Regions from separate parts of the Oceanobacillus sp. AG genome, predicted to be linked through region 4. Evidence: riboswitches for the same ligand, from Rfam matches in the RefSeq annotation. Region 4 holds a riboswitch; each other region holds the start of a gene.

Region 1 (7,738 bases), on a different contig from region 4:
TTTATTCGTAAAGTGAAACTTCATTCAGTGAGGTAGCACAGAAGCAAAAAAAGTATGGGGTAATATAAAAGCATAGCTCCCCTTAAATCAAAGGCGGAAGTGCCCTTACAGTAAAAGATGATCGGCTAGAAAAACATTTCTGCCGATCATCTTTTTGAATATATTATTACCAAAATCAGTAAAAATGAAACTTTCCCACCCCTTTTTCCGTACCACCTAGAGAACACGATAGAGGAGGGAATAGAATGACCGAAATTGCAATGCAATTGACGAATGTCCGAAAACGTATCGGCAATAAAGAAATCATTAAAGGCCTTTCCTTTACCATTAATAGAGGGGAAGTATTCGGCTTCATTGGACCAAATGGTGCCGGGAAAACAACGACAATCCGTATGATGGTAGGGTTAATGAAACTCACAGAAGGCGACGTACATATTCTCGGCAAAAGTATTAAAACAGAATTTAAAGAAGCAATCCGTGAAGTTGGCGGAATCGTTGAAAATCCAGAGCTCTACCCCTTTTTAACAGGCGCACAAAACTTAAAACAATATGCAAGGATGATTCCAGGGATTACGCAGGAAAGAATTGATGAGACGGTTAAACTTGTCGGTCTGGAAAAAGTAATGAATGAAAAAGTTGGCCGATACTCACTTGGGATGCGACAACGAATAGGAATCGCCCAAGCTTTATTACATAAGCCATCCGTTCTCATACTCGACGAACCGACGAATGGACTAGACCCTGCCGGCATTCGAGAAATCAGACAATATATCCGGAAACTTGCAACCGAACATAATGTTGCAGTTATCATTTCCAGCCACCTATTGTCCGAAATCGAGTTAATGTGCGACCGGATCGGCATTATTAAAAATGGCGAACTTGTGGCGATTCAAGCTGTGAAAGAAAATACACCAGCAGGCGAACAACAACTGCTGCAAGTGGAAATGGAAGCAACACCACTTGAAAAAGCCCTTGAAGTCGTCAATCGTAAAACACCTGCTGCCCAAACAAACGGTAAAATCACGTTCCAAACCGAGAAGGAGAATATCCCGCTACTCATTTCCGATTTGGTGAAAGAAAATATTCTCATTTATGAAGTGCAAGTCACCAAATCAACTCTCGAAGATAAATTCTTTGATCTGATTGGAGAGAATATCATTGACTAATTTTCTAAATCTCATACAAAATGAAGTGATTAAAATCTACCGTTTGAAATCGACTTGGGCAATGTATGTCATACTGGCATTAATCATTATTGGGGTCGGCCTGTTGGCAAAAACTTATGGGGACTTTATGACATATGAAGAAGATACGTGGAGAGAGACGCTGGAAACAGAGAATGCCGAATACATGAAAGATACGGAAGAATTTCCCGATATGGAGTCCTTTAATTCAACGTTCATTGAAATCAATAATTATTATTTAGAACATGATATTATGCCTGAAAGTTACGGTGCGTGGCAATTTGTAATGGAAAATGAGATGCTGCTTTCCCTTGTCAGTCTCTTTACCATCATCGTTGCTGCCGGTATTCTTGCTAACGAATTCCGCTGGGGAACGATTAAGCTGCTTCTCATCCGACCAATTTCACGGACGAAAATCTTAATATCAAAATATAGCGCCGTATTAATATTTTCATTTATAACGTTTTTATTCGTGCTCCTCTTCTCATGGATTATCGGAGGAATTTTCATCGGCTTTGACGGGATGAATCCTCATATCGTTCTTGAAAAAGGCGATGGAGTGGAATATGTTCCGGTTATTGGGGAGATTATAACCGATTACGGCTTCAGTCTCGTGAACTTGCTTATGATGGCGACATTCGCCTTTATGATCTCTTCCATTTTCAGAAACAGCGCGCTAGCAATTGGACTCGCAATTTTCCTCATGCTAGCTGGAAACCAGATTGTATTCTTCTTCATAGAACGGGACTGGGCGAAATACATTCTATTTGCAAATACAGACCTATCCCAGTACTTTAACGGGAACACACCAGTGATAGAAGAAATGACACTCGGTTTTTCCGTTACCGTACTAGTTGTCTATTATATTATTTTCGCTGCGATTACCTGGATCTTCTTTGCGAAGCGGGATGTTGCAGGTCACTAACGAATTAAAAGGTTCCGCCAATGAGCGGAACCTTTTATTGTATATCCCAGTTTCATTTAAAATGCTGTACAATCTTTCCTTTTCCATCAGCTACTTCAACTTCCGCATACGCTCCATTTATAAATGTGATCTGGGGTGGAACATGCCCACAGTCCACATCATAGATAATTGGAACTTGAAGTTCTTCATATAAATCATTATAAACATCTTCAACTGTATAGTTATCTACTGGATCGTTCGCTGGACTTCTGCCAAACATAATTCCTGCACATTCTTTAAACCAACCTGCAAGCTTCATCTGCACAAGCGTTCTCCGTAAGTCCGTAGTTGCTAATTCACAGTTTTCCATAACCCAAATAATCGGCTCTCCCTTTGTAAACTGTTTACGAAAACGAGCAATATCCCCATATTCTGTCCCAATCAGATGTCTGATTACATCAATACAACCACCTAGAAGACGCCCTTCCATTTTTACGCTTTCCTCTGTAACACTCTTCCACCTTGTTGGTTCCGTTAAATTAAAGATATGGGGCGTCGGATTATCAAATTGCCATTCTTTTTGATATTTCCGAGAAGAATATTGAACAACAGAGTTCCCCTGCTTCGTTGATAATACCTGCTCCCACATAGCCGTAGTCGGATCAGAGGATTCTCCTCTTACATCTATAAGATTCGTGCCATGTGCAGTTGCAATTCCGGTTTTCAACGTAATGGCGAGTAATAACAAGCTCGTGTCCGAATAACCTAGTATCCACTTTGATTGGATTTTTTCAAAATTCACGTGTTCGAGCATTTCAATCAGAAGTTCCCCGCCCCAAGGAGGGAATATCAATTGAACAGCTTCATCATCCATTAATCTATTAAATTCAGCCGCTCTCTCCAATGCTGGTGCCGCCTTCGCTTTATCTTGATTCCAAACCGTCTTTCCAATTTGCATGCGATACCCTTTTCCTTCTAACCGCTTCCTAGCTTTGTGGATTAATTCATGTAATTCCAGTGACACACCTGACGACGGAGCTGTAACGCCGATTGTCGCTTCTTTTTCAAGTATTGGAAACTGAATCGCTTGCATTCCATACGCCCCCTTTTTCAAATAAATATTTAGGATAGAATAGCACTTTTAATTCATAATTACAATACTTCTAAAAATAACGCCAATAATACCCCCTAGAAATGCCAATGCTATTCCAAAAACATACGTTACAACCGCGTAAAAGAAAAACTCCCGTCTATCCCCCCTTCTCCACAACGAACTCATCTCGAGTTTCAACGTTGAAAATGTCGTAAAGGCACCTAAGAAACCTGTTCCTAATAGGAGAAGTAATAGCGCGTCCACCCCAGTCCCCATAAGAAACCCGAGCATGAATGCCCCTGTCAGATTGACGAGGAGTGTACCCACCGGTATAGCTTTTTCCGGATTGTTCAATTTTCTTGAAATCATATAACGTGCAATCGCACCGAAGAACCCGCCAATGCCAACGAGCAATAATTGCAGCCAGTTCATTTCTCTCCAACTCCCCTACTAACCCGAAAACCAACTTCACACATACCAAGCCCTCCAACCAAACTCACAAAAACATAGACGCACCCAAGTAACATCGACTGATTTTGGAACAACTCAACCGTTTCCACACTGACAGCGGAGAATGTAGTGAACGAGCCGACAAAACCCGTTGTTATCGCTGTTTTCAGCTTTTCATCCAGATGAATCCTTTTAAACAGTCCGTAAGTCAGCCACGCAAGTAAAAAGCTCCCTATCAAATTAACCAATAACGTCGCATAGGGAAAAACATGTTCTGTCATAATTAGAATTCCTATACTATACCGCAGCATCGCTCCGAATGCTCCGGCAAGTCCAATATAGATATAAATCATTCATCCAACATCCTTTTTATCACGTATTAACAGTCTGTAATACCCCCATCTCTAAACATGAGGGAAAACCAAAATGTTCAGGCGGGCGATATACAGTCCGTAAATCCCTGATTCTGTTCAACTAACATTCAGTGGAGGAGAAGGACCCCCCCCCCGCTGAATGAAGTTTCACTTTATTAAGATATTAACGCAAGCAACTGTCGCATTTGTAAAAGTCAAAGCAGTTCAGCCATCCTATCGAGCATACATAATGCGCAAAATGGGAGAATAAAACGAGAGATGATTACTACAATTGCTAGCTTGCTTAAATTGTTTCAGGTTGCGAAAATTAAGTTATAATAAATAGTAATATATGCTTGCATCTCTCATCGAATCAGAGTAAAATTTCTATGTTTAGTACAGAATATCATATCACCTAGGAGAAAAAGCTATGAAAAAGAAAGATTGGACATTGACGCTTCTGCTTACAAATATATTCTTTGTATTTTTAGGAATTGGACTTGTTATACCGGTTCTGCCAACTATTATGAATGAACTCGGCATCAGTGGTACTGTTGTCGGTTATTTAACGGCTGCATTCGCTTTAGCTCAATTGATTTTCTCGCCCTTGGCTGGAAAAGCAGTTGATAAATATGGGCGTAAACGCATGATTGTCATTGGTCTTTTTATCTTCAGTTTTTCCGAGTTTTTATTTGGTCTTGGTAAAACAATTGAAGTATTGTTCGCCTCACGAATTCTCGGAGGAATAAGTGCCGCATTCATCATGCCTGCTGTTACCGCATTTATCGCGGATATTACGACGCTGAAAACGCGGCCTAAAGCACTCGGCTATATGTCAGCGATGATTAGTACCGGATTTATTATCGGACCAGGAATTGGTGGCTTCTTAGCAGAGATTGGTACGCGTGTACCGTTCTTCTCTGCTGCGGCGTGTGGTTTAATTGTTGCTTTCGTTTCGATTTTATCCTTAAAAGAGCCGAAGTCGAAAACAGACGATATGGCTGATATGACCGAAGAACTCGGCAAAAGTGGCTTGAGGAAAGTGTTTATGCCGATGTTTTTCATCGCTTTTATTGTTATTTTAATTTCAACATTCGGTCTTGCCGCGTTTGATTCTTTCTTCAGCCTTTATACTGATCATAAGCACGGATTCACTCCTTCTGACATTGCGATTGCCATTACAGGTGGTGCGATTATCGGAGCGATTTTCCAGGTTGTATTGTTCGATTGGTTAACAAAGTTGATCGGAGAAATCAATATTATTCGCTGGTCGCTCGCCATTTCTGCTATGCTGGTCTTTGCCATGACACTCGCTAATTCTTATTGGCAAGTAATGGCGGTAACCTTCACGGTATTTATTGGGTTTGACCTGATTCGTCCAGCTGTTACCAACTATTTATCAAAAATCGCCGGGAATGAGCAAGGTTTTGTTGGCGGCATGAACTCATTCTTCACGTCCCTTGCTAATGTATTTGGTCCAGTAGTTGGTGGGGTTTTATTTGATATAGATATCAATTATCCGTTTGTTTTCAGCTCGATCGTTATTGTCGTCTGTCTCCTTATCACTATATTTTGGAAGAAACCGGATATTAAAATTGATTAAATACTTTACAAAATACCGAAACATGTATACAATCTGGAATTAGAATAACTGCATATCAAAACATAAGCACTAGGGGAGCTGCGTCATGTGGCTGAGAGGATTAATCCGACCCTTACTACCCGATCTAGATAATACTAGCGTGGGGAAGTGCAGTTTACGAATATTATGTTGTTAAAATTAATGTGTAAACTGCATTCCCCTTAGGAATGCAGTTTTTTTATTATCAATAGGAGGAGATTGGAATGCGTAACAATTGTGGAACTAGTCGTATTGTAGGTTGTCAATTTAGTCTGCACCCGATGAGTGATAATTTTGTTGATATTATTCTATCAACATTAAGTGAGGTTGATACCTCCAAGGTTTGGAAGGAAACGGATGATGTCAGTACGTGTATCCGCGGAAAAATGATCCATGTTTTCGATGTTGCAAAAGCAATCTTCCTACATGCAGCGAATACTGGGGAGCATGTTGCTATGAATGGTACGTTCTCCATCGGCTGTCCTGGTGACACGGAAGCTGACGCGTATATGGATGAAACAGACATACCATTGAACGAAGAAAAAGCGAAAGCGATCCTCCAAATCGCCGGTTGTAAATTTTCCCTTTATCCAATGGGGCATGAAGATTACATGGATAAAATCTATGAACAAATCAATCTATCAAAGCATCGTAATGTCACGGTTACTTCTACACATTATGCAACAAGATTAGACGGAGACGTTCATGATATCTTCAATGCATTACATGAATCCTTTGAACTCGTCCAAGAAAAAGTCTCTCATGTCACCATGACATTTAGCCTTTCCGCCAACAGTCCTACAAAATAAACCTAGGGAGAAGTGAAATGACAAAGCATTGGAAATTAAAAGAAATTGTTCTCATGTCGATATTAGGTGTCGTCTTCGGGATCATTTACTTAGCATTCTTTCTTGTTGGTCAAGGTATTCGTAATATTCTTGCTCCATTTGGTCTCGCACCGTTTGGGTATGAAATTATTTTTGGCATTTGGTTCATTGTTTCCATCGTTGCAGCTTATATCATTCGGAAGCCGGGGGTTGCCTTTACAGCTGAACTTATCGCAGGAGTTACCGAAGTATTATTGGGAACTGCCGCGGGACCCGGACTTATTCTAGCAGCTGCAATTCAAGGCTTAGGAGCAGAGTTTGCCTTCGCAATAACAAAATGGAAGGATTATCGTTTACGCATTTTAATTCTTTCCGGTGTCTTTGCAGCCGTTTTCAGTTTCACTTGGAATTTATTTTCATCCGGAAATATCGCGTTAGCCCCTGCATTACTTATAGCGATGTTAGCTGTTCGCATCATCAGTGGTGCCCTTCTCGCGGGTGTCCTAGGGAAATGGTTGAGTGACAAATTAGCAAAAACTGGGGTCCTTCGCGGCTATGCCTTAGGAAAGGAGATACAGAAAAAACGTGAAAAAGACGCAGCCTAATCCATTACTTTATGTGGACAATTTCTCATTCGGCTATGAAAATTCGGATAAACCATTACTCAATGAACTGCACTTTTCCTTAAGAGATCATGAGACGACCCTCCTTATTGGAGCAAGCGGTTCAGGGAAAAGCAGTCTAGCTCTATGCCTAAATGGGTTATATCCCGATACAGTAGAAGGCATTTCTTCCGGCGACATCTTTCACCGGGGGAAAAATATACAAGACTATCAAAAAGGAGAGCTCAATCAGAAGATCGGGATTGTCTTTCAAGATCCGGAAAGTCAATTTTGCATGATTACCGTAGAGGATGAACTTGCTTTTACATTGGAAAACAGAAAAATTGCCCCTTCCGAAATGCCTGAGCGCATTTCGGAGGTGTTGTCTGCCGTTGGAATGAATGGTTTTCAAAATCGAAAAATCTACGAGTTATCTGGAGGACAAAAGCAGAAACTTGCTCTAGCAGCTGTTCTTTTATTGGAACCGGAACTATTGATCTTAGATGAACCTACAGCAAATTTAGACCCGGTTTCTCGAATAGAATTTATCCAATTAATTAAACAAATTCAAGAAAAACAAAAGCTAGCTGTGTTTATCATTGAACATCAAATCGAGGACTGGCTGGATATTACCGATCGTATGCTTGTTTTAGGAAAACAGGGTACAATCATCGCAGACGGCAATGCAGCATCCATCTTTGCAA
Region 2 (7,738 bases), on a different contig from region 4:
TTTGATAAAATACCATGTCCAGCTAAGGCAATAACAAATACGATTGCCCGGTACAAAAAAGAAGTGCGGTGAGGTATCGGATCAATATAGATCATGGACACGGTAAATAAGTAGCCGGCTAAGAATACATGGAAATGCACGATTATATGTAAAAGGATACTCTTATGCATGAGCGAGTATAGATCCGTAGTGTATAATAACCAAAGTCCACCTATATTAAGAAAGGATGCAACAACTGGGTTGGTATACATCCGTGATGGCCAACTTCTTAAAAACTTTGAAATCTTTCTTGCCAATGGAACGCTTAGTGTTCGCAGCATAAGTGTCATCGGTGCAGCGAGTGTGAAAAGCAATGGCGCAAGCATCCCTAAAAATAAGTGGCCGAACATGTGAGCTGCGAAGTCTACATGTGCACGATCAGCTAACGGGCCTGCAACCGAGATAATAGCGAAAAGAATTCCAAAAGCCCAATAAACCGTTCGATATATTGGCCAAGGTTTCTGTCGCCTGTTGGAGACAATTACAGCTAGGATATACATGACGAAAGCCATTATAAACGGTAGTGCCAAAAGTAGCTGAGGTATTATTCCAATTGTATGATGAATGTGGTTATTGATGTTCATGTGAGGCATCCTTCCCTGGTTGCTGGCTATTTCTTGTCTGGACAATAAGGGTTAGACCAATTATAATCATTAAAATAGCTGTTGTGTTCCAAATCACGTCATAGATAATTAAATGATCTACATAACGAATCTGGTGTATCCGCATTAATTTGTGCTGAATTGTACCATCATATAACTGGAACACCCCTGCACCAAGAAACACTCCTCCCCACCACCTCCTTAACCACAGTGCGTTACGTCGTCTGAGATCAGCGAACATAAACAAGCCCCCAATGGTTGCAAACCAACTAAAAGCATGGAAAAGACCGTCAGAAATTAGCCCGATATCAGTCGTTGATTTGTCATAAAAATGATGCCAGCGCAGAATTTGATGAAATACCGTCTCATCTATGAACGCGATGAGACCAACCCCAAAGAGAATGCCAGACCACAAGTTACGGTCTGAGTAAATCGGTAAGTTCTTATGCTTGTTCCTGTTACTATCAGTCATTTTCTTCTCCTTTACACTAAATATCTATAGTGTTTCCTCGAGCAGCCTCAAATATAAGCGTTTTTATTTTATAGTTTGCTATGTCGTGTAAGAAAATCTGGATTTAATACTAAGCCTATATCCTTATTCCAGTTAGTAATAAGTTTTTTGATCAAAAAAGAGGAAATCTGGGATAAATTTAACCAATTTATCCATACTAAAATGGACTAGTTAGATACATGGAGGTCACTTATGCGCCCTGTAAAAAAACAAGCAAATCAAGCGGATTTCCCGCTTTCTATGGATGAATTTGAAGACAAACTTAAAACAGAGGTTCTCAATAGTCAGGATCTGAGTTTTACGGTTTATAAACAAGAAAATAAGCAGGTTGCTGTTTTTTATATTCCCTATCTTATTGATTTGACTAAAATCGAGCAACAAGTCTTGAATAACTTATTAGATATGCAAACAGAATGTACAGCAGACTCCATATTAAGTGAAATACCGCTTTCCTCGGGGGAACAAGTGTCCAGCATTAGGACGATCCGAAATAAACTTACGGAGGGCTATGTTGGTCTCTACGTCGAACAAGAAAACCGAGTTATCATGTACGAACTGGGTAAAACGGAAAAACGGGCACTGGAAAAAGCAGAGACGGAATCAGTAGTTGTTGGTCCGCTCATTGCTTTTACCGAGTCCCTTGAAAGTAACTTAAATATAATCAATTGGCGGATGAATACACCAGACCTCGCAATGGAAAAAGTTGAAGTCGGTAAAAGAAATCCAAAAGAAACGAGAATAATCTATCTTAAATCAGTTGCGAACGAAACAGATGTTAATACAATGAGACAACGGTTGACTGATCTCGAGATTGATATGGTAGAAGACATTCATATGCTTAAACAATATATTTTAGATTCCTCTACCTCTATATTTGCGCAATTTGTATCTTCTGAATTGGTGGATCGCTCTATGTATGCAATAAAATCGGGTAAAATTATTGTTATGGTTGAAGACAGCCCGTTTGCTTTAATTGCACCTTCTACATTATTTAGTTTCTTTGAGTCTACAGAAGACCGCTATTTTCATTGGACGTTAAGCATGTTTGTCCGTTTTCTTCGTTTTCTTGCTGCATTTGTAACTTTACTGTTAACCCCAATGTACGTCGTTGCAACTACGTATCATTACGAACTAGTCCCATCCCAGCTCCTAGTTTCGCTCGGTGAATCTCGAGCAGTTGTTCCATTTCCGCCGCTTATTGAAGTATTCTTGATCGAACTCGTAATTGAACTATTACGGGAAGCTGGAGCAAGACTACCTACCAAAGTGGGTCAGACGATAGGTATTGTTGGTGGTGTGGTTGTTGGAACTGCAGCGGTTCAAGCTGGAATTTCGAGTAACATTCTGATCATATTAGTTACAATGAGTGCTTTAGCTTCTTATGCGACGCCTAGTTATATCATGGGTAATACGATACGATTTGTTCGTTTCCCACTGTTTTTCCTTGCTGGTTTTTACGGGATTATCGGGCTGATGTTTGGTATCTGTTTATTAGTCATCCATTTAGTTCGTCTAGAGTCTTTAGGCAGACCATACCTCGCGCCATTGTACCCCCTCCGACTTGCAGATTTTAACAAATCTTTTTACCGTCTGCCGGAGCAAACGAAATATAAACGCTTTTTATCGTATCGACCAAAGGATAAACAATTATTTAACAAAGAGAGAGCTGCGGAAAGAAGAGATGTTGATGAGTAGGGATTGTATATGAAAATTAATCTTCAAATACCAAAAGGTGAACAATTCCGTTCTTTCTATATGCTTTTTATTATTGCCTCCATGCAGCTGGGTGTTGGATTGATTGGAATCCCACGAATTGTCTTTATGGAAGCAGGGCATGACGCATGGATTTCGATACTCATTGCCTACCTCTATATTGCCCTGCTCCTTTTTGTCATGTTATATATATTGAGGCAATATGAAAATACGGATATCCTCGGCGTTCAGGCCGACCTATTTGGCTGTTTTATTTCAAAAGTGCTCGGAACGGTATACATCCTTTATTTTATATTCTATATCTTATCCACACTCGTAACCTATATCGAGATTATTAAGGTTTTTGTTTTACCGGATAGTAATGCATTCGTGCTGGGATGTATGCTTCTTATTATTGCTATCTATACGGTATTTGGCGGTCTAAAAGCAGTTGTTGGCGTCACCTTTCTCTTCTTTATGTTCTCTTCTTGGTTATTTGTTTTATTAATTCAACCAATTCGACAAATGGATTTTCTCAACTTTCTGCCTGTGATGGATAAAGATATAATGGATATTTTACGAGGCACAATTGCTGCGTCTTATACATTTACAGGATTTGAAATCTTGTTTTTTATCTATCCCTTTGTAGCAAATAAAAAAAAGATTGGTAAGCCTGTTTTCTTAGGACTATCCTATTTCACTTTCCTCGTCCTTCTTTCTACAAACATAGCGATTGGATTTTTAAGTCCAGCTCAATTGGAAAGAAGAATTTGGGTTGTATTAAACTTGTTTAAAATTCAAACCTCTCCTATCATCGAGCGGTTGGACTACGTTGTCATTGCAGAATGGATGATGGTTGCGATGCCAAAAGTGATTCTTCTTATGTGGTGCATAAGTTATATAGCGAAACGTATTTATAATCTTTCGAACGAAATTAGTGTTTACACAAGTGCAAGTATCCTTCTAATTCTGATCCCTTTTTTTAATGAGCATTTTATCATTCAGCGTTTGATTGATAATGTTAGCAGGGTATCCTATGGGATTGTATATATTTATCCCTTCCTTCTTTTGCCACTCGTTCTTTTAAAGAAAAAAATACGGAAGAAATAAGGAGGGTGAATACATGCGAACTGCTAAGTTAATACCGTTATTCATATTTATTGTATTTCTGCAGGCTTGTCTGGAAACAACACAAATTGAGAAGTTGGCAATCATTAATACACGCGGAGTTGATCTAATAGATGAAGGGGAAAAAAGAATGATTGAAACGACACTCGTTCCTTATATTTTTGATCCGAATGCTCCAGATATGACTAGTTTGTTGACTGGAAGGGGTCATACAATTAAACAAGCCCGTGTAGAAGCTGAAAAACAATCGCCCTATCCATTAGTCCCCGGAAAAATCAATATAGAATTTTACGGAAGAGAAGCAGCTGAATCGGGTATTCTTCCCTTTCTTAATACACTAGTTCGTGATGCAACTGTTTCTGACATTATGCAGCTAGCCGTAACCAATCAAACTGCAAGAGAAATTCTTGAAATAGAGCAACAAAGTGTAGAATTAAATCGAACAAAGTATTTACAAGACTTAATAAGTAAAGAGGTCGAAAAGGGTACTTTACCACCAATTACCTTACAGTTTTTCACGCGATTAGTGCAACAAGTCGGCATTGATCCGATACTTCCAGTAATAGACGTAGTGGATGGTAAACCTACACTAACTGGTGCAGCCGCTTTTCGGGCAGACCAGTATGTTGCTAGCATATCAGTAAAAGAATCATTCATGGCTAATTTATTGAGACAGCGTTTGAGAGGAACCCCAATTGATGTAGGCGTCCCTCGTGAAAATTATCTGGACGAGATAATTGCTTATAAAGGAGAACCGTCAGAAATTGAAGATTCGATTTATCTTTCTTTAATGCTTAATACAGGTAAAGGGAAAATAAAAATTGTCGACTCTGATTCGTTAGCGTTTAAGGCAGATATCACAATGAAACTGGAATTATTAGAAACCTCAATCCCAATGGACATTAAATCAGAAGATACTTCTCGGAAATTCGAACGTGATATAGAGAAATACTTTGTAAGAGAATATGAAAACCTATTCGCGAAACTTCAAGAAGTAAACTCAGATGCATTGGGTCTTGGGAGAAAGTATATCACTTCAAGAAAAGGAAGTAAGACGACTAACAAGGAATGGATGGAAAAATATCAAGATGCCAAAATAGAATTTGATATCGATGTGACAATTGTCAACTTTGGGGCGATTGATTAATAAGTGGACAGCTAAACCTTCATGGTTTAGCTGTCCGTCTTTTTATTTAACCGCCTTAAAGAAGAAGGAGTCAACCTTTATTACTATGCTCAAATAAGGAATTCGCACGCTATGTCGGACAGTTTATGCTCGATTTAATGCGTGATAACACCAACTGAAATCATTCCCCGTTTTGCTAACCGAATCCGTGCAATCCATTTATAAGCTTACCGGGTTGGAGAAATTGAGGTGGACAAGTATCCTAGTGAAGCCATAGAGAAAACTGGTTCTTGTCTATACCTTTTTTCAAAACATGTGACATTTATGAAAACTTTTGCTATGCTAGATTCGAACTAAATAATATGAAACTACTAGGGGTGCCCTAACTGGGCTGAGAGGAAAGTGTGTTTCCGACTCTTATCGACCTGATCTGGTTAATGCCAGCGTAGGGAAGTAGTGAGATTGTTCTCATAACTATTTTCTTGTGAAGCCAGGTCTAATCATGACCTGGCTTTTTAATTGGTTGATTTTACCCCTTAAGATTGGAGGTCAAGTATGAATAAAACCCGTCTCATCACGACGATGGCCGTCTTTATCGCAATTGGAACAATCAGCGCACAATTAATCTGGTTTCCTGCCGGTGTAGCCCGCGCTTATCCAGTACAGCATGCGATTAATGTCGTAGCCGCTGTCACCTTGGGACCCGGTCCGGCAGTCATTATTGCTTTCATGATCAGTCTATTACGCAATATGCTCGGACTAGGAACCTTATTAGCCTTCCCAGGTGCAATGGTCGGCGCTTTTCTTGCAGGGTTCCTGTATAAGCAAACCAAGAAGCAATCGCTCGCCGCATTAGGTGAAGGGATTGGCAGTGGGGTTATTGGTGCATTATTTGCAGTGCCATTTGCTTATGTATTTATGGGGACATCGGCCGGTGCATTTGTTTTCATCCCCCCATTCCTTGTAAGCAGTATATCTGGAGCAATTCTTGGACTGCTCGTTGTATCTAAAGTTTACACCAAGGGCTTAATAAAAAATTAAAATGAGTAAGTTGATGAAGGAGAATGTTCAATGAAGAATGTTGCATGTGCTCTAACGATAGCGGGTACGGACCCGAGCGGCGGTGCTGGAATTCACGCCGATCTGAAAACGTTTCAGGAATTGAAAACTTATGGGATGTCGGTTATCACCTCCATCGTGTCCCAAAACACGACAGGTGTTCAAGCTGTTTCCCACGTCTCTCTAGAAATGATCGAACAGCAACTAGACTCGATTATTTCTGATATGCCTATCCATGCATTTAAAACAGGGATGATTGCCAATCAGGATATGATGAAAATGATTTATAATAAAATTAAGCATTTGGATGCACCTTATGTTATGGACCCGGTCATGGTTGCCACAAGCGGTGACACATTGATTGAACGCGATTCCCGTAATTATTTGCGGAAGAATTTGCTCCCTCTTACAACAATTGTAACTCCAAATATTCCAGAAACAGAATATCTAATAGATGAAAAAGTTGAAACCGATGAGGACATGAAGCAGGCTGCCGAAATGCTTGTGAAAAATTTTGGCGCGAAAGCTGCACTAGTTAAAGGCGGTCACCGCGAAGGCGATGCGGTTGATTTCCTTTATGATGGTTCAAGGATCCATAGCTTTTCGGCTCCCCGAATAAATACAAATAATACACATGGTACAGGTTGTACGTATGCAGCAGCGATAACTGCTAATCTAAGCCAAGGCCTCCCTCTTAACATTGCGGTTAAACAGGCAAAACATTATGTAACGCTCGCGATCAAGTATTCTTTGGACTTAGGAGCTGGTAGCGGACCGACAAATCATTGGGCACCGCGTATCCATACAAATAATTTAACGACAACTGAGGTGGAGTAACGATGTCATCATTTAATCCATTAAGCTTAAGGAAATATTTCATTATGGGAAGTCAAAATGTTAAAGGTAATCCCGTTGCTGTTCTGGAGCAAGCTATACAAGCTGGAATTACAATTTTCCAATTTCGGGAAAAAGGCCCAGGCTCCCTTTCAGGAGATAGTAAAATTAAGTTAGGAAAAGAATTGCGGACAGTTTGTAGCGTACATCAAATTCCATTTATTGTTAATGATGATGTAGAATTAGTAGACAAATTAGATGCAGATGGGATACATGTCGGGCAAGATGATCAATCGGTGAAAGAATTACGGGAGATGTTTCCTAATAAAATCATTGGATTATCTGTTTCAAATCAGGACGAATTAAATAATAGTGCGCTAGAATATATTGATTATATAGGTGCTGGTCCAGTGTTCCTTACTACAACGAAAGTGGATGCAAAATCTAGTGTCGGGTTGGATTGGATCCGTTTCTTGCGTGCAGAATTCCCTGAGTTTCCGATAGTCGGAATCGGTGGGATTAATACAACAAATGCGAGCTCAGTATTAAAAGCTGGAGCTGATGGTGTTTCTTTCATATCCGCTGTAACGAGAGCAGAAGATATAAAAGAAGCAGTAAGTAAATTATAATATTCTTATTTTTTGTTCGCTATGGCAAATAACAGACAGGAAATTATGGACGGTGTATACAATGGAATCTGCTCCAGCGCTTTATATTCACCACAAGAGTGCCTTCTGGGCGTTGATA
Region 3 (7,738 bases), on a different contig from region 4:
TGATCAGTTAAACGATGCTTGGAAAGAACAAGCATCCCTATTTGCACAAACATTGAATCATTTATCAGGTTTCAGACTACAAATGTATAAGCACCGTAAATGGGAAAATGTACTAAAAGAACCGCTAAGTATCAATCGGATGAAGCAAGAAACATTAGATGCGATGTGGACAGCGATAGCTAATAATAAACAACCTTTTGTGGCTTATTTAAATAAGAAAGCAGAACTATTGAATATAGATAAATTAAGCTTCTATGATGTCGATGCACCTATTACCGACCAAGTTAAAAAATTGAGCTATACAGAAGGCGCCAAATTTATTATTGATCAATTCCGTTCTTTTAGCCCAAAGATGGCGGATTTTGCTGAGCAAGCTTTTGAAAAACGTTGGATTGAAGCGGAAGATCGGCCTGGAAAACGTCCTGGCGGTTTCTGTACGAGTTTTCCTGATAGTAAGGAAACGAGAATATTTATGACGTATTCTGGAACAGCATCGAATGTTGCCACGTTAGCCCATGAACTTGGTCATGCTTATCATCAGCATGTGATGAATGACGTTCATGGTCTTAATCAACGTTATGCAATGAACGTCGCGGAGACGGCCTCAACTTTTGCGGAAATGATTGTCGCTGATGCAGCAGTTGAACAGGCAGAAACAGCAGAAGAAAAGAAAGCTTTACTTGAAGATAAAGTTAATCGAAGTGTTGCTTTCTTTATGAATATTCATGCCCGGTTTATCTTTGAATTAAATTTTTATAAAGAAAGAGAAAAAGGCTTTGTCTCACCGGCAAGATTGAATGAATTGATGGTGGAAGCACAGAAAGAAGCTTATCAAGATGCACTCGATGAATATGATCCTTATTTCTGGGCGTCGAAACTTCATTTCCATATAACAGGGACACCATTCTATAATTTCCCTTATACATTTGGTTATTTGTTCAGTCTTGGCATTTATGCCCGCGCAAAAGAGCAGGGAGAGAGCTTTGAAGATGACTATATTGCATTACTGGAAGATACGGGACGGATGTCAGTAGAAGAGCTTGCGATGAAACATTTACAAGTCGATCTTACAAAACCGGACTTCTGGGAAGCTGCAATCGAGCTTTGCATCAAGGACGTCGAAGCGTTTCTTAAACTGTAAATTTGTTTTATAAGTGTACATTAGCTATAATAGGGTTAACGAAAAAAGCATAGAAAAAGCCAACAGGGGGAGCTAATAGCTGAGAGTGGGCAACGAGGATTGCTCAGACCCTTTGAACCTGTTAGTTAGTACTAGCGTAGGGATGATGGTCTTTTGATGGATAAAAAGCAATGTGAGCGGATTCCCCATCAGGAACCTTCCCTTGGCATTGCTTTTTTTGTATTTAAAAAGGTTGTTCGAAAAGTCCGGTAAAAAAAGAGAAAGCTCGTTGGCTCGATTTTCCGCTCCTCATGTACCTATTTACGTACATTCCGGTGCGGGGAACTTTCGCCGCACAGGACGTTGCGCTCTTAGCCGACCTCGGTCTTTTTTATCCTCCTTTTTGAACACCATTTAAAATAGCTTATAGAGTGAAACTTCATTCAGTGGGGATTCTTATCTCCCCACTGAATGTTAGTTGAACAGAATCAGGTATTTACGGACTGTTTAGCCCTACCTTCACATCTTGGGTTTCCCTCATGTTTGGAGGAGGGGGTATTACAGACCGTTAGTACGTGAAAAAAAGGGGAGTTATAAGGAATGAAGTCTAATAAACTACTATTTTTAATTGAAGTATCAATCTTCACTGCTTTGGCGTTACTTTTAGATATTTTGCCAATATCTTTTAAAATCTGGGCGCAAGGTGGTTCGGTCTCCTTTGCAATGATTCCGGTATTTATAGTAGCGTTCCGTTGGGGATTAAAAGGTGGATTAGTATCCGGTTTCCTCTGGGGGATGTTACAGATTGCAACGGGGAACGCATATATTCTGACGCCACTTCAGGGGTTCATTGATTATACACTTGCCTTTACGGTGATTGGTTTTGCCGGTCTGTTCGCAAGACAAGTTCAAGAAGCGGTACGGGACGGGCGGACTAAAGTGTACCTAACGTATATAACGGCGGGTGTACTGCTTGGTTCTGTGTTGCGTTTTCTTGCACATACCGTTGCTGGGGCGGTATTTTTCGGTTCAGCAGCGATTGAGGGGCAATCCGTTTGGGTGTATTCGATTATCTATAATTCATCGTACATGTTCCCGTCATTTGTATTGTCAGCAGTGATTGTATTTTTCCTATTCCATAAACAGCCGCGCGCATTACTCAACCTAGCATCAAACTAAAACCGCAATCTATCCGCTCACATTGCAACTGTAAAAATAATGATCTCTCCCAAATTAAGGAGAGATTTTTTTTAGGTTAACTGTTTCAGAGTGAATACGTAGTTCCCCCGGCGCAGATTTTCAGCACAACATTATAAAAAAGAATCAATTCGTTCTGGTTGATAATTCGCCCAAAGTCACTGATAATAGAAGATAATTATCTGAATAGATATAAAAGTATATACGAAAGGGGAAGTGGAAATGAAGGCATTTGTTGTAGAATATGGAGAATTAAAACTAAAAAGTATGCCAGAACCGAAACCAGGAAATAATGAAATTGTCGTAAAGCTAAAAACAGCGGGTCTGAATAGGAGAGATCTCTATATACCGAACCGGAGAGGTAACGATAAAGAAGCTTTAATCCTCGGTTCGGATGGAGCGGGGATCGTCGAATCAGTTGGAGCAGATGTCACTCGTTTTAAAGTGGGGGATGAAGTCATCATCAATCCATCACTTAACTGGCACGAAAATAGTGACGCACCACCAAAAGGATTTGACATCCTCGGCATGCCTGATCACGGAACTTTTGCCGAAAAAATTGTTATCAATGAAGAACAAGTAGAAATGAAGCCAAATTACTTAACATGGGAAGAAGCCGGTGTGCTCGCTCTTGCTGCATTGACAGGTTACCGTGCGTTAGTGACTAAAGGGAATATTAAAGCGGGGGAGACCGTATTTATTCCTGGAGCAAGTAGTGGGGTGAACACGTATATCATCCAATTTGCAAAAAGCATCGGTGCACGGGTGATTGTTTCTTCAAGAAGTGATGAAAAGTTGAAGCAGGCCCAGAAGATCGGAGCAGATCTTGCCATTTCAACGGAAAGTGATTGGGAAAAGGAATTGGAGAACGAGCAGATTGATCTTGTGATCGACAGTGTAGGTGCAGCGACGTTTAATCGTTCGTTGGACGTATTGAAGCAAGGCGGAAGAATTGTTATTTACGGAGCTACAGCTGGGGATGAAATTGACCTTAATTTACGGGCCTTTTTCTATGGTCAGTATCAATTGTTCGGCTCCACGATGGGAAGTCGTGAAGAGTTGCAACAGGTATTAGCCCATATGGAAAAGCATGAAATAAGACCGATTATGGATAAAACCTTTGAACTGGATGATGCCCAAGAAGCGTTCAATCATCTGGAAGTGAACAGCCAGTTTGGTAATATTGCTTTATTAATCGAGTAAAAATAGGACCGGTAAATTTCCCGGTCCTATTTTTTATCGGAACTTAAAACCACGGTCTGTAACGTAATTAAGCAGAGGTACTCTTTTTCGCTGTCAATTTCAGCTAGAAATGTGTTCCCATCCACAACCCCGCTAGAATGTTGCATTTGTTTTCTTCATGTTGTTTGTTACAGATCGCTAAGCTTTCGGCTTAAAGAGAATAGCACCGAGAACTCCAAAAATAATTGCTGCTGAAATACCGGCACTCGTCACTTCAAACATCCCTGTAACAACGCCAATCAGCCCGTGTTTCTCGGCTTCAGCCATGGCTCCATGGACTAAAGAGTTCCCAAAACTTGTAATCGGAACAGTCGCACCTGCTCCAGCGAAATCAATTAACGGTTCATATAAACCGAGTCCGTCAAGAATAGCGCCTAAAATTACGAGAGTTGTTAATGTGTGAGCAGGACTGAGCTTGAATACATCAAACATAATCTGTCCTATAACACAAATAAGACCACCAATAACAAATGCCCAGAAAAATATCATGAACAAGTCACTCCATTTCAATTGAGACTGCATGTGCAATAGCAGGAATCGAATCCTTTTGTTGAACGCTTAACGGGGAGTGCAAAGAGCCGGTAGCTACGAGTAACATCCGTTTAAACTCCCCTTGCATCATCCGTTTCAGAAAATGCCCGTACATGACAATTGCTGAACAGGCTGTGCCGCTTGCACCTGCTTGAACAGGTTGATCGGGACCGTAAATCGTCATGCCACAGTCCACGTATTGCTTATCTTCTAGTTGAATGCCTTGTTGCTTTAATAAATCAAAAGAAGTATTTCTTCCAATTTTACCGAGATCCCCGGTTATAATCAGGTCATAATAGGTTTCATCTACGTTTCTTTCCTTAAAATGTGTTTGAATCGTTTCCACTGCAGCAGGGGCCATTGCCCCTCCCATATTGAAAGGATCCGTGATTCCCATGTCAACAACTTTCCCAATTGTTGCAGAGGTCACAGTTGGGCCATTCCCTTGCTTACTGAGAACGGCACAACCCGCTCCGGTAACTGTCCATTGTGCAGTCGGGGGTTTTTGACTGCCGTAATCATTCGGATAGCGGAACTGTTTTTCCGCTGCGGCATGGTGACTAGCAGAGCCACTTACGATAAAGTCGGCAAATCCGCCATCAAGTAAAGCAGCGGATAATGCGAGCCCTTCTGTAGAGGTAGCACAAGCACTGAATAAGCCGAGATAAGGCATCGCCAATGACTTGGCACTAAATGTTGTAGGAGTAATTTGATTGATTAAATCTCCACTTATAAAGAAATTTACCTGCTCTTTTTCAATCGGACTTTTCTTTAATGCAAGTGTAACTGCTACTTCCATTAAACGCTGCTGTGCTTTCTCAAAAGTCTCTTCTTCAAGCCAGCCATCATCAAATAAATGGTCGAAATCACTGCGGAGAGGGCCATCTGCTTCAAATGGTCCTCCTGTTATACCGGTAGCGAGAATGACCGGCCGATTTTTAAATTCCCATGTCTGCTTTCCAAGTAACATATTATAAGCCTCCCAATTGCAGGAAAATCGTTTTGATTAATGCAATAATAAATGCGGCAAATACACCGTATACAATGACGGGACCAGCAAGTTTAAACATATTTGTCCCTACCCCGATAATAAAACCTTCTGTACGGTGCTCCATCGCTGCAGAAATAACTGCATTACCGAACCCCGTAACGGGAACTGCAGAACCGGCACCAGCGAATTGACCTAGGCGATCATAGAGGCCAAAACCTGTCAGAATCATCGTGATGAAAATGAGCGTTGCAGTCGTTGGATTGCCTGCTGTTTGTTCGGTAAAGTCGAAATAATAAATATAAAAGGTAGTGATTATTTGTCCGATTAAACAAATAAGGCCACCGATAAGGAAGGCTTTTACACAGTTAAGTAAAATTGGTCGCTTCGTCTCTCGTTTTTCCTCAAAGGATTGATATTGTTTAGCCTTCTTTTGCTCATTTTTTTGCTCTGTCATGTAAAACACCTCATTCCTTACGTCTGTTCTTTAGAAAGCTTGCGGATTCTTTCTAACTCTTTATTTAATTCAGCTTTGGATAAATCCCCACTATTTAACCGTTGTTCCAGTTTCTTTAATTCGAGAAAGATTTTCTGATCTGTTGATAGTTCAACTTCATGTTTATTGAATGTAGTTTCAACCGTGTTTTTCAGATCCTTCTTCAAGTCTTTTAATTGCAAACGGTCATGATGTTTTGGATTGACGGCAACCATAATCACTTTGTCATTATTGATTGCAATCACTTCGTTGACATCATGCTCTTGTTCAATAAGTTCTTTTGCATGGTTACTTGTTTCTTGTTTAAAATTGGTCGAAGTGCGCAGGATGGAGGAGTTTGTTTCACTTGCTGATTGTCCAGTGTCATTCGTTGCGCAAGCGCTCAATATAAGGAAGAGAAGGAAGGGAACTGCAAATACATTAGGTTTCATTGGAATCACACCTTTCTACAAGGTCTTATGTTCTTGAACTTACAGTTTTTAGCATTGGGAAATCGCTCGGAAATATACTTGGAATTTACTTCCTATTATTTAGGAGAAGCTGGGGAAGAAGAAAAAAACATCAGGCAAGGTTAACCTGATGTTTAATGTCTATTCATATTTTTGCTTTGTACGTATGCTGCGACATCCATACGGGTAGGTACGTTATATTTTCGGAGCATTTGCTTCGACCAGTTATCATCTTTAAGATTTGAATCACGCTGCTGGTAATAATCTGACAGGATTCGATCATAATCTTCTATATGCGTATGTTTTGCTTGATCATATGTATTTTCATGGAATATTGCTTCGAATGGCAGGCGAGGCTTAATGTCGGGCTCATGATCTGGATGGCCAACAGCTAGACCGAATAGCGGGATAACATATGCCGGGAGCTTCAGAAGCTCGTCAACCCGGTTGATATCGTTCCGTAAGCTTCCAAGAAAGCATGCGCCAAACCCGAGAGATTCCGCGGCGATAACCATATTTTGCGTCACTAACGCACCATCTACAGTCGCGACGATGAATTGTTCCGTACTTTCCAGATTCTGCTTAACATTTCCTTGTACCCCGTTCGAATCCAGATTAGCAATCCGGCTTAAATCGGCACAGATAACAAATAAGTAGCCATTCTTCTCTACGTAGGGTTGCCCAGAGACTTTTCTTAATTCTTTTTTTATGCTTTCATCTGTTACGCCAATAATGGAATAGGCCATAACATTACTTGAAGTCGAGGCCCGTTGCCCAGCTTCTACGATTGTTTTTACTTCATCCTTCGTCAATTTCTCTGGTGTGAATTTTCGAATAGAGCGGTGATTGTGGAGTAATTTAATTGTTTCGTTCATTGGTTGCTCTCCTTTATATTAAAATTATTCGATTGTTAGATTATAAGTTGTTGTGATAGCAGGTTGTTCTTCTAATGCGTTCCAAGCGTCCCAAGCCTCTTCGCTCGGTTCGGTCAAAACGGGAAAATCAATTGCAAGCGATGAATTATCTATCCACTCGAATGATAGGATCGGCCATGAAAAACCGAGGCTGCCTGTTTTTTCATTGTCCCTTACCATTGAGACAGTCGTCCAATCTTGAAGATCGAATATAACAATATGACCAGGAGTCAAATGTCCACTTCCCGGGCGGGTAAAGTGAAAAGCCACTTTTGTTGCATCTGGAGAGAACGTGTGACTTTCATATGTTGCCATATCTGCCACTAGAAATGCAGGCTTATGTTGATCTGGATGTAAGAGAAGATAAGAACATTGGTCATGATGGCAGGAGAAACGCAATATAAAGAATTCTTCGAGCCCCAATATATACTTCTCCAGTTCCATTTCTTTAAGTGCTTGCTGTGGTTTTTTCTGAGTTTCTAGAAACTGATGGAGTATTGGAATATCACGGATGGATAGGGAGACGATTTCTTCATTAATTGTAAACTCTGCGTAGTCCTCTATATCTTCAGGTTCTTGATCCAATGGTTCAGATTCTGTTGCAGCGGATGTTGTCAACGGTTCAAGATCTAAATCAGCTTTATGAATTGGAGAAATCGTATCGTTTTCAATACAAGCTGATAAAAGAATTACAATGAGCGCGACAGGAAGAATCATTCGCATAGTAACCGCTCCCTAGTAGTTTTTTCACTATCCAATTGTACACTACTTTTTATAAACATGCAGTTGCTTTGCATTTTA
Region 4 (7,738 bases):
CGCCCCGCAAACTTCACCAAGATCACATAAGCAACAGAAGCAGCAAGCGCAGCAGTAAGCAATGGTAGCCCAAATGAATTGCTGCCTGTAATAACGGTTTTCTGGGAGAGGCCAGCACTCATGCTCCAAGCTGAACTAATATCCGGAGTATATATCCATGTTAGGAACATGCCAGACAGTACCTGGAATACGATGAACATTACAATAAAACTAACGATAAAGACAAGATACTTTTTCATTAAATATCCTCCGATTTATACATTCATATCTTACATACGAGTGGCAAGTAATTAAGTTTCATTTTACTAAAAAATAAAATTCATATCCATCTAAATAACTATCCCCATTTACCAAGTATTGGGGTATAATATTCTTGAGTTTTACAAAAGGAATTTTCCTATACATGTTTACATGAGAGAGGAGTTAGGGGTCATTTTTTCGATTGTTATTTAGGTATAGCATAAGTAAAAGGGGGAAAAAGAGAGATGAGAAAAACCATTGCCTTATTGATAATTGCAAGCTTCTTACTGCTTGCTGCTTGTGGGGAAGATAAGGAACCGTTAACAGAAGGCCAAGTATTGGAGCAGGCAATTCAAGCGAATGCTGATTTAGAAAGTTATACGACAGAGATGAAGATCGATACAGAGATTATGGATATGAATGTATCGATTGAAGGTACGGCTGACGTCACACATGATCCGGACACACTTTATTTAGACATGACGATGGGGATGACTGGAATTTCTATGGATGTGGAGACATATATCGTTGGTGAAGAAGTGTATATGAACATGTTCGGTGAATGGTTCATTACGGATGAAGAAGAAATGGGACTAGAGAGCTTTGACCAATTAAATGAAGGTGAACTTGAAAAACTAGAGGCGTTTGCTGATCAATTTGAAATGACTGAGGAAGAGGATCAGTATATCCTTACGTTAACCGGTGAGGGAGAAGAATTTGAGGAATTAATCGAACCATATTTCGATACATCAATGGGAGATTTGACGATGGATATTGACTTGGAAGAAGACCTTTCCGACATTACGATCAACAGCTTTGAGACCGAAATGAAGGTTGATAAAGAGTCAATGTTGATCCAATCACAAACTGTTCAGGCGGAATTTGAAATGGACGGTGAATCTATTCAAGTTACAGCGGAAGCTACGGTGTCGAATGTGAATGAAGTTGAGCCAATTGAAGTTCCAGAAGAAGTAAAAGAAAATGCTGTAATGGAAGAGGAATGGGAAGAAGATTTTGCATTTCTCGAGGAAGAAATGTCACTTGAGGAAATTAAGGAAAATGTAGATTATACGATTCCCGATGTTACATTCGTACCGGAGGGCTATGAAATGACGGAATCCTATTATTCCTCGGATGATGAGTCAGAGATGGTCTATCTCATTTATGAGGATGAAGATTGGAATGGCTTCGTATTTAGCATCTATCCTTCACAAGAGGATTATGATGGAATGTTTGAAGGGGAAGAGACGGAGACAATCACTATTAATGGTAATGAAGGTAATCTGGCGGTTGATGATGATGGTTTCATGTGTCTCACTTGGGAACATGAAGATGTGTTTCTTGAATTAATTGGCGAAGAGTCTGAAATGCCGAAAGAATTGTTTCTGCAAATAGCAGAGGGGATTGAGTAAGAGCACATTTCGTCTAATAAAAAGCGACAGGGAATATTTTTAGATAATCTCTGTCGTTTTTTTTGATGTAAAAAGTTTATTACATTGCGGTAATTCCACCATCCACGATAAACTCAGAACAAGTGGAATAACTGGATTCGTCGGATGCTAAGTAAAGGACAAGATTTGCTACTGTTGAATTTTGTCTCGAGGAGTTAGTTCCATTTTTCTGCTGCTTTATGACTGAGAAGAAAAATAGGAATAAACAAGATTAGAATTACGACTGCACCTAATAAATTGTTGAATGTTAATAAACCAGTATTAGATATATGATAACAAAGAATAATATAATAAGGAATGATCAGTGATACAGAAGTCCAAAGACCTGGAGTATAGCTGCGTAAGTATAAGGATTGTAAGGGATGGGTGAAAATATTTAAAGCAAATAACAGATTTAACCCGAGAAATAGAAGATAATGCTCAGTTATTGTTGTAATTCAATCAGAATAGCTACTGGGATAGAAAGTAAAAATACAACGAAAGAAAATCTGGCTGCATTCATTGTCTCAAATTTCCTGAGTTCTTCTTCTATAAAAGCAGGGATTCTTTTGCGAATTCTTGGATACGTTTTGTTGAACCATTTTTCAATTGTCATGATTTCTTCTAGGTTGTGGAGCATGAAAATGATGGTGAAAATTAGGATGAATAGATGGATATCCATAACCTTTTAACTCCTTTCTTAGAAATGCTCTTTTATAAAACCTTTCTATAACAGTATTTTAACATGATTATTCCTATCTTTATACGAGTTTATAATTAATACTTTTCGCATGGCTGGAAGGCAATCGGCGGGTAGGTTATTATCTGAAGGCTGTCTTCCTTTAAAAAGAGTAAAATATTTTCTCCGCTTGAATACATTAAAGAAGGAAAAGATATTTGGAGGTGTACTCATTATGTCATCACCACAAGAATCAAAATCAACAAACTCATCAAATGAGATAATATCTTTAGAAGAACTTTCCTTTGTTTCAGCCATGTTCTTTGTTATCGGTGCAATGATTTCCTTTTATGTTGCTTATAAAAGACTTAAAGATTCGTCTTTAGGTGGACCGCCGATATTGCAACCCGTGCCATAAAGTGAAACTCATTCAGTGGGGATATCCTTACCTCTCCCACTGAATGTTAGTTGAACAGAATCAGGGATTTACGGACTGTATATCCCAACCTTCACATATTGGGTTTCCCTCGTGTTTAGAAGTGGGAATATAACCTTGGGAGTTAAACAAAGCGATCGATGTATCGCAGGACTATCGCATGATATTTTCCAGGAACGGATTAATACAGAGAACTTGACAATCGAAACCGTGGCAGAAAAGATTGCTTTGAAATCTGAAATCCAACTAATCACCGATAAACGGGGGAAATTCAAGAGAAAGCTAGACAGGTTAAAAATACAACTTAGTCATATCCGATGGTTTTAAGAGAATTTATAGGCGCAATCATTGAAACCAAACACTCACTTCCGCCGTAAAACTACAAGTGAGTGTTTTTCATATTAACCTAAACCAATTCCAAAAGGGGAGAGCCACCAAATGACCTTTCTAATCCAACATCAATGGGAAATTTTTATCGCTGCAGAAATACTGTCCTTTATCTCATTAATTCTATTCGGGGTCATCCGCTATTTTTTCAACAAACGGAATTTAAGTCTTATCTTTCTGCTGTCTTTTCTCGGCTTATTTATCGTTGAGGGAGTGCTTGCTCTCCTTATTTACCGGGAAACAGGCGAGATTTCGATGTTTCAAATTGTTATTTTGATTTTTATTTTGTATGCGTGCACTTTTGGCATCAATGATTTCCGGAAGTTGGACCGTTGGATGCGCTTGAAGATTGGTAATTTGCGCGGTATCGACTTACTTACTGAAAGGGATAAAGAAATCATCAGGAGACAAAAAGACCCGAAATATATTGCCAAAATCAATCGATACAGCTCCATTTTCCATTTACTTATATTCGCAGCCGTCCAGATTGTTTTCTGGAGCTATGGAATAAAGGATCTCAATCAGGCGATGAATTACCTGACTGATCTTTCGTGGATTGGTGATGACAATTACTTGGCATCACCTTATGCAAATGAAATGATGTATAACATTTCAATGGTTTGGGGGATTGTTTTTATTATTGATTTCATTTATTCGTGGTCTTACACCATTTTTCCGAGCAAGTCTTAAGCGGGAAGTGGGGTATTTAGGAATCTTAACATCCTGACGTTGATAGCTCCTCTTAGGCGAAATGAGCTGGTCAATAGGGATTGATAACCTTCTATATGTCCGGAATACTGTCATGTTGCTCACGGAATTTGTATTTTCGATATTCTGAATGCATAGTCACCTGAGAAAAAGGATTCATCTCGTTTTCCGACCCAAATTTCATGTCAAAAATAGGGATTTGTCTAGTGCGGTTTCCTGTACTCTGCCATAGGCTGTAGGGAAGGGAAAGAACAGGATAAAATTTTTCTTGAAAAGGAGCATATACATGCATGGATTTGTAAATCATGTACCGATGCATCATTCGCCATTACCATATCCAGAAATGCACCGGGCTCGTCCGCCGGGTCCGTTTGGGCCAGGTGGCGGTATTGATCCGCTTGCAGCTGGATTAATAGGAGCAGGACTAGGATTTTTAGGTGGCAGTTTAATCGCTGGAGGACCAGGTTTTGGCTTTGGACCGGGATACGGTCCTGGGTTCGGTCCAGGGGCCGGATTTGGTTACGGTCTTGGCTTCGGACCCGGCCCGGGATTTTGGCAGTACGGTCCCGGATTCGTGCCATATGGTGGTTTTTAATATAAAAGAAAGGGTTTGGGTGCACGCACGCAAACCCTTTCTTTTATATTAAAAATAAGATAGACTAGTCATAAAGAATAGATATTTTTCCACTAGGGGTGCCAGTCGGCTGAGATAAGACTTTTTCTTAATCCCTTTGAACCTGATCTAGTTCATACTAGCGTAGGAAAGTGGAGTTGGTATACATACTTAAATTGTATTAATAACCACTCCAATTCCCGGGGTGGTTTTTCTTTTTTAAAAACTACCTCGCCCTTAATCTATTTCAATTTACTAAAAAGGAGGAAGTTTACATGAACTATATTGCTAAAATTCGAGAAAAAAGTCCGTTTATCTATAACATCACGAATGAGGTTGCGACAAATTTTGCGGCAAATGGTTTAATTGCGATTGGTGCGTCTCCAGCCATGTCGAATACACCAAAAGAGGCGGAGGAGAATGCGAGTCATGCGGATGCTGTCGTATTGAATCTCGGAACTTTAACCGAGGATCGGGCCGAGGCGATGCTGCTTGCTGGCCTTAAAGCGAATGAAAAAGGAATTCCAGTCATTCTTGATCCCATCGCAGCAGGGGGAACAAAATTCCGTACGAAAGTGATTAATGAATTATTGGAAAAGGTGAAATTCGCTGCTATCCGAGCGAATGCTGGGGAAATTTCCGTACTTGGCGGAGCGCTTGATATTATGAAAAGCCCTGACTCTACGGTTGAATCGATTGATCCGAAAATTGCTCAAACAGTAGCGAAAGAATATGATACGGTTGTTATTGCAACAGGGAAAACAGACGTCATTACAGACGGAACGCGCATGAGTCTTTGTAATAATGGGCATACCATGCTACAAAATATTACGGCAAGCGGGTGCCTGCTTTCGTCTCTCGTTGGGCCTTATTTAAGTGTTGCCGAAGACTTGTATGAGGCAAGTGTGGAAGTGACTGCAGCTTACGGGATAACTGCGGAACTTGCGATGAAAAAGGCGGAAGGGCCGGGCACGTTCATCCCTGCTTTACTTGATCAGCTTTATCTGCTTGATCAGGAGACGGTGAATACGTATAAAAAGCTACAAGAGATTTAGAATGAATACAACAAACGGGAACATAGCTCTACTTCTAGTCGATTTACAAAATGATTTTTGCCATCCGGAAGGCACTGCAGGTAAACGCGGGAAAGATATTCATGCTTTTTATGAAAAAATGAAACAGATGAAGGATTTGCTAGAAGCAGCACGAGAATGTGAGATTCCAGTGATTCATGTGATCTCGGAACATAGTGCTTGGACGGAATCCCCTTCTGCAAATGAACGATTTGGCCGAAGCAATCAGAAAAGTAATTTATCCTACTGTGAACCTGGAAGCTGGGGAGCGGAAATTCATGAGTATTTCACTCCGCTTCCAGGAGAAAAAGTTGTCGTAAAACATCGGTATAGCGCGTTTGTCCATACAAATCTTGAGCTTTTATTACGCTCAAATGGTATAAGACACCTTACGATTATTGGAGCTTACACGAATGTGTGTATTGACACGACTGCTCGTGATGCTTCTATGAGAGATTTTTTCGTAACGGTTCCCTCTAATTGTGTCGTCTCGGATAATGAAAAACTACATCACGACGCATTAGAGTTACTCCAAGGAACATTTGCAGAAGTTGTTCACGCAGTGGAAGTAAAAAAACAATGGAAAGGGGAAATATAATTGAAAGAAATTCTATTTATCGAAGCAGGAATGGGAATTGATCTCCACGGCCAGGACATAAATGTAGCTGCCGAACGTGCGATTATGGATGCTATCCATTATAATTCCATGCCAGGAATAAGGAAAATGCTGCCAAGTCAAGACTTGAACAATATGCGGGTGAACGTTAAGCTCGCTGTGCCAAAAGACGAGGAAAAGCTTGACCATGAAAAAATTAAAAGTTTGCTTCCTTATGGAACGGTAACGGTAGAAACCGTTGCTGGAGGTATGGCGACAACGAGCGGTATTTTCCTTGAAGATCAACAGGATGAAAATGATTTAATGTATATTGTGAATGCAGTCGTTGAGGTTGGGTATTAATGAAATGACATTTAGTTTAGTTGGTAAATCAAATAAGTATGATGATGGGTGGGCTTTTAGTAGGCAGTCAATCGTCCGTCAACGCCTCACTGGGTCGGAGAATTGGGACGATTGAAGGTGCACTCATCTCTTTTCTGACTGGTACAGGTTTGCTTGCGATACTGGTGCTTTTCTTTGGACAGGGAAATTTATATATAAGGGGAATGTCCGGGCGAGGAAGCTCGAGCAGTCCGGAAAAAAGGCATGTTAAAATGAGGCACTTAGGGAAAGTCTAAGTACCTCATCGCTATTTCTCCTCTACATCAACCAAATAAATCTTCTCTTCAAACCCGCCATATTCCTCTGCCTTTTTGGCCCGACGTTTTTCTACCTCTTCCATCGTGGTGTCGTGGATACCGACAAGGGCCTGCATGACTTCGAGGATATCGGCAAGTTCCTCTAATGCATCTTCGTCATTTGCTGCATCTTGATATTCCATCACTTCTTCATTCAGTTTCTTTTTTAGCTCCATAATATAACGATCCTGGTTAAGGGTTTCGGTATTGAAGGCTTGACCGTTTTGTTCCAATATTGCCGGAATACCGTCGCGGACAAGTTTATTATACGTCGTCACTTAGGAAACACTCCTTTTTCATTGTTGTCGAATATATGGGGAACCGAAATTACCTATATTCAATCGTTCCCTAAATACCGACAAGAAAAACGTTCGCTCTCAATTTAACGATAATGTTTCTTACTGACCGTGAATGCATCAACTGCTTCCCGGTCGATTTCATAACCGATGCCAGCTTTCTTAGGAACTGTAATATAACCGTTATTCGCGATAACTTCTGGTGCGATAATATCTTTTTCCCAATAGCGGTCGGAGCCGGATGTGTCACCAGGCAAGGTGAAATTCGGCAGTGATGTTAGCGCAATATTATGGGCCCGGCCAATTCCAGATTCAAGCATCCCGCCGCACCAGACAGAGATACCTTTCTCCGCACAGTAATCATGGATTTTTTTCGCTTCAGATAATCCGCCAACACGGCCAATCTTCACGTTTATAACTTTCGTACTTCCGAGTTCCACCGCTTTTCGTGCATCTTCCAACGAATTGATGCTTTCATCTAAGCAAATCGGTGTTTCCAGCTCTTTTTGCAGCTTGGCATGGTCGATAATATCTTCAGAAGCGAGTGGTTGTTCAATCATCATGAGATTAAATTCATCAAGTT

The links. A riboswitch is a leader RNA that binds a small molecule or an ion and turns the genes downstream of it on or off. The one in region 4 is predicted to bind thiamine pyrophosphate.
Region 1: another riboswitch for thiamine pyrophosphate. It lies ahead of GN217_RS12700 (YkoF family thiamine/hydroxymethylpyrimidine-binding protein); the one in region 4 lies ahead of thiM (hydroxyethylthiazole kinase).
Region 2: another riboswitch for thiamine pyrophosphate. It lies ahead of thiW (energy coupling factor transporter S component ThiW); the one in region 4 lies ahead of thiM (hydroxyethylthiazole kinase).
Region 3: another riboswitch for thiamine pyrophosphate. It lies ahead of thiT (energy-coupled thiamine transporter ThiT); the one in region 4 lies ahead of thiM (hydroxyethylthiazole kinase).

Annotation. Positions count from the first base shown of each region.
Region 1 is NZ_WOWT01000023.1:1,822-9,559, reverse strand. It holds gene GN217_RS12730 (ABC transporter ATP-binding protein) at 246-1,166, shown strand; gene GN217_RS12725 (ABC transporter permease) at 1,159-2,109, shown strand; gene GN217_RS12720 (S66 family peptidase) at 2,162-3,181, opposite strand; gene crcB (fluoride efflux transporter CrcB) at 3,230-3,613, opposite strand; gene crcB (fluoride efflux transporter CrcB) at 3,610-3,984, opposite strand; gene norA (multidrug efflux MFS transporter NorA) at 4,415-5,587, shown strand; TPP riboswitch at 5,649-5,750, shown strand; gene GN217_RS12700 (YkoF family thiamine/hydroxymethylpyrimidine-binding protein) at 5,830-6,414, shown strand; gene GN217_RS12695 (ECF transporter S component) at 6,432-7,037, shown strand; gene GN217_RS12690 (ABC transporter ATP-binding protein) at 7,018-7,738, shown strand, end outside.
Region 2 is NZ_WOWT01000015.1:74,942-82,679, reverse strand. It holds gene GN217_RS09765 (cytochrome c oxidase assembly protein) at 1-623, opposite strand, end outside; gene GN217_RS09760 (DUF2243 domain-containing protein) at 610-1,113, opposite strand; gene GN217_RS09755 (spore germination protein) at 1,345-2,847, shown strand; gene GN217_RS09750 (GerAB/ArcD/ProY family transporter) at 2,857-3,954, shown strand; gene GN217_RS09745 (Ger(x)C family spore germination protein) at 3,968-5,119, shown strand; TPP riboswitch at 5,462-5,567, shown strand; gene thiW (energy coupling factor transporter S component ThiW) at 5,654-6,139, shown strand; gene thiD (bifunctional hydroxymethylpyrimidine kinase/phosphomethylpyrimidine kinase) at 6,170-6,994, shown strand; gene thiE (thiamine phosphate synthase) at 6,997-7,620, shown strand.
Region 3 is NZ_WOWT01000013.1:95,199-102,936, reverse strand. It holds gene GN217_RS08940 (M3 family oligoendopeptidase) at 1-1,141, shown strand, start outside; TPP riboswitch at 1,197-1,301, shown strand; gene thiT (energy-coupled thiamine transporter ThiT) at 1,721-2,299, shown strand; gene GN217_RS08930 (zinc-binding dehydrogenase) at 2,540-3,520, shown strand; gene spoVAE (stage V sporulation protein AE) at 3,698-4,048, opposite strand; gene spoVAD (stage V sporulation protein AD) at 4,056-5,060, opposite strand; gene spoVAC (stage V sporulation protein AC) at 5,062-5,535, opposite strand; gene GN217_RS08910 (YhcN/YlaJ family sporulation lipoprotein) at 5,553-6,005, opposite strand; gene nfsA (oxygen-insensitive NADPH nitroreductase) at 6,158-6,898, opposite strand; gene GN217_RS08900 (hypothetical protein) at 6,923-7,660, opposite strand.
Region 4 is NZ_WOWT01000012.1:23,755-31,492, forward strand. It holds gene GN217_RS07950 (hypothetical protein) at 1-239, opposite strand, end outside; gene GN217_RS07955 (DUF4367 domain-containing protein) at 486-1,652, shown strand; partial or broken gene GN217_RS07960 (SDR family oxidoreductase) at 1,732-1,824, opposite strand; gene GN217_RS18925 (HXXEE domain-containing protein) at 1,847-2,128, opposite strand; gene GN217_RS18930 (HXXEE domain-containing protein) at 2,116-2,352, opposite strand; gene GN217_RS07970 (hypothetical protein) at 2,585-2,767, shown strand; gene GN217_RS07975 (hypothetical protein) at 2,903-3,112, shown strand; gene GN217_RS07980 (hypothetical protein) at 3,224-3,862, shown strand; gene GN217_RS07985 (hypothetical protein) at 4,167-4,475, shown strand; TPP riboswitch at 4,560-4,661, shown strand; gene thiM (hydroxyethylthiazole kinase) at 4,769-5,548, shown strand; gene GN217_RS07995 (cysteine hydrolase family protein) at 5,550-6,164, shown strand; gene GN217_RS08000 (Lin0512 family protein) at 6,165-6,524, shown strand; gene GN217_RS08005 (DMT family transporter) at 6,563-6,799, shown strand; gene GN217_RS08010 (nucleoside triphosphate pyrophosphohydrolase) at 6,811-7,137, opposite strand; gene menC (o-succinylbenzoate synthase) at 7,242-7,738, opposite strand, start outside.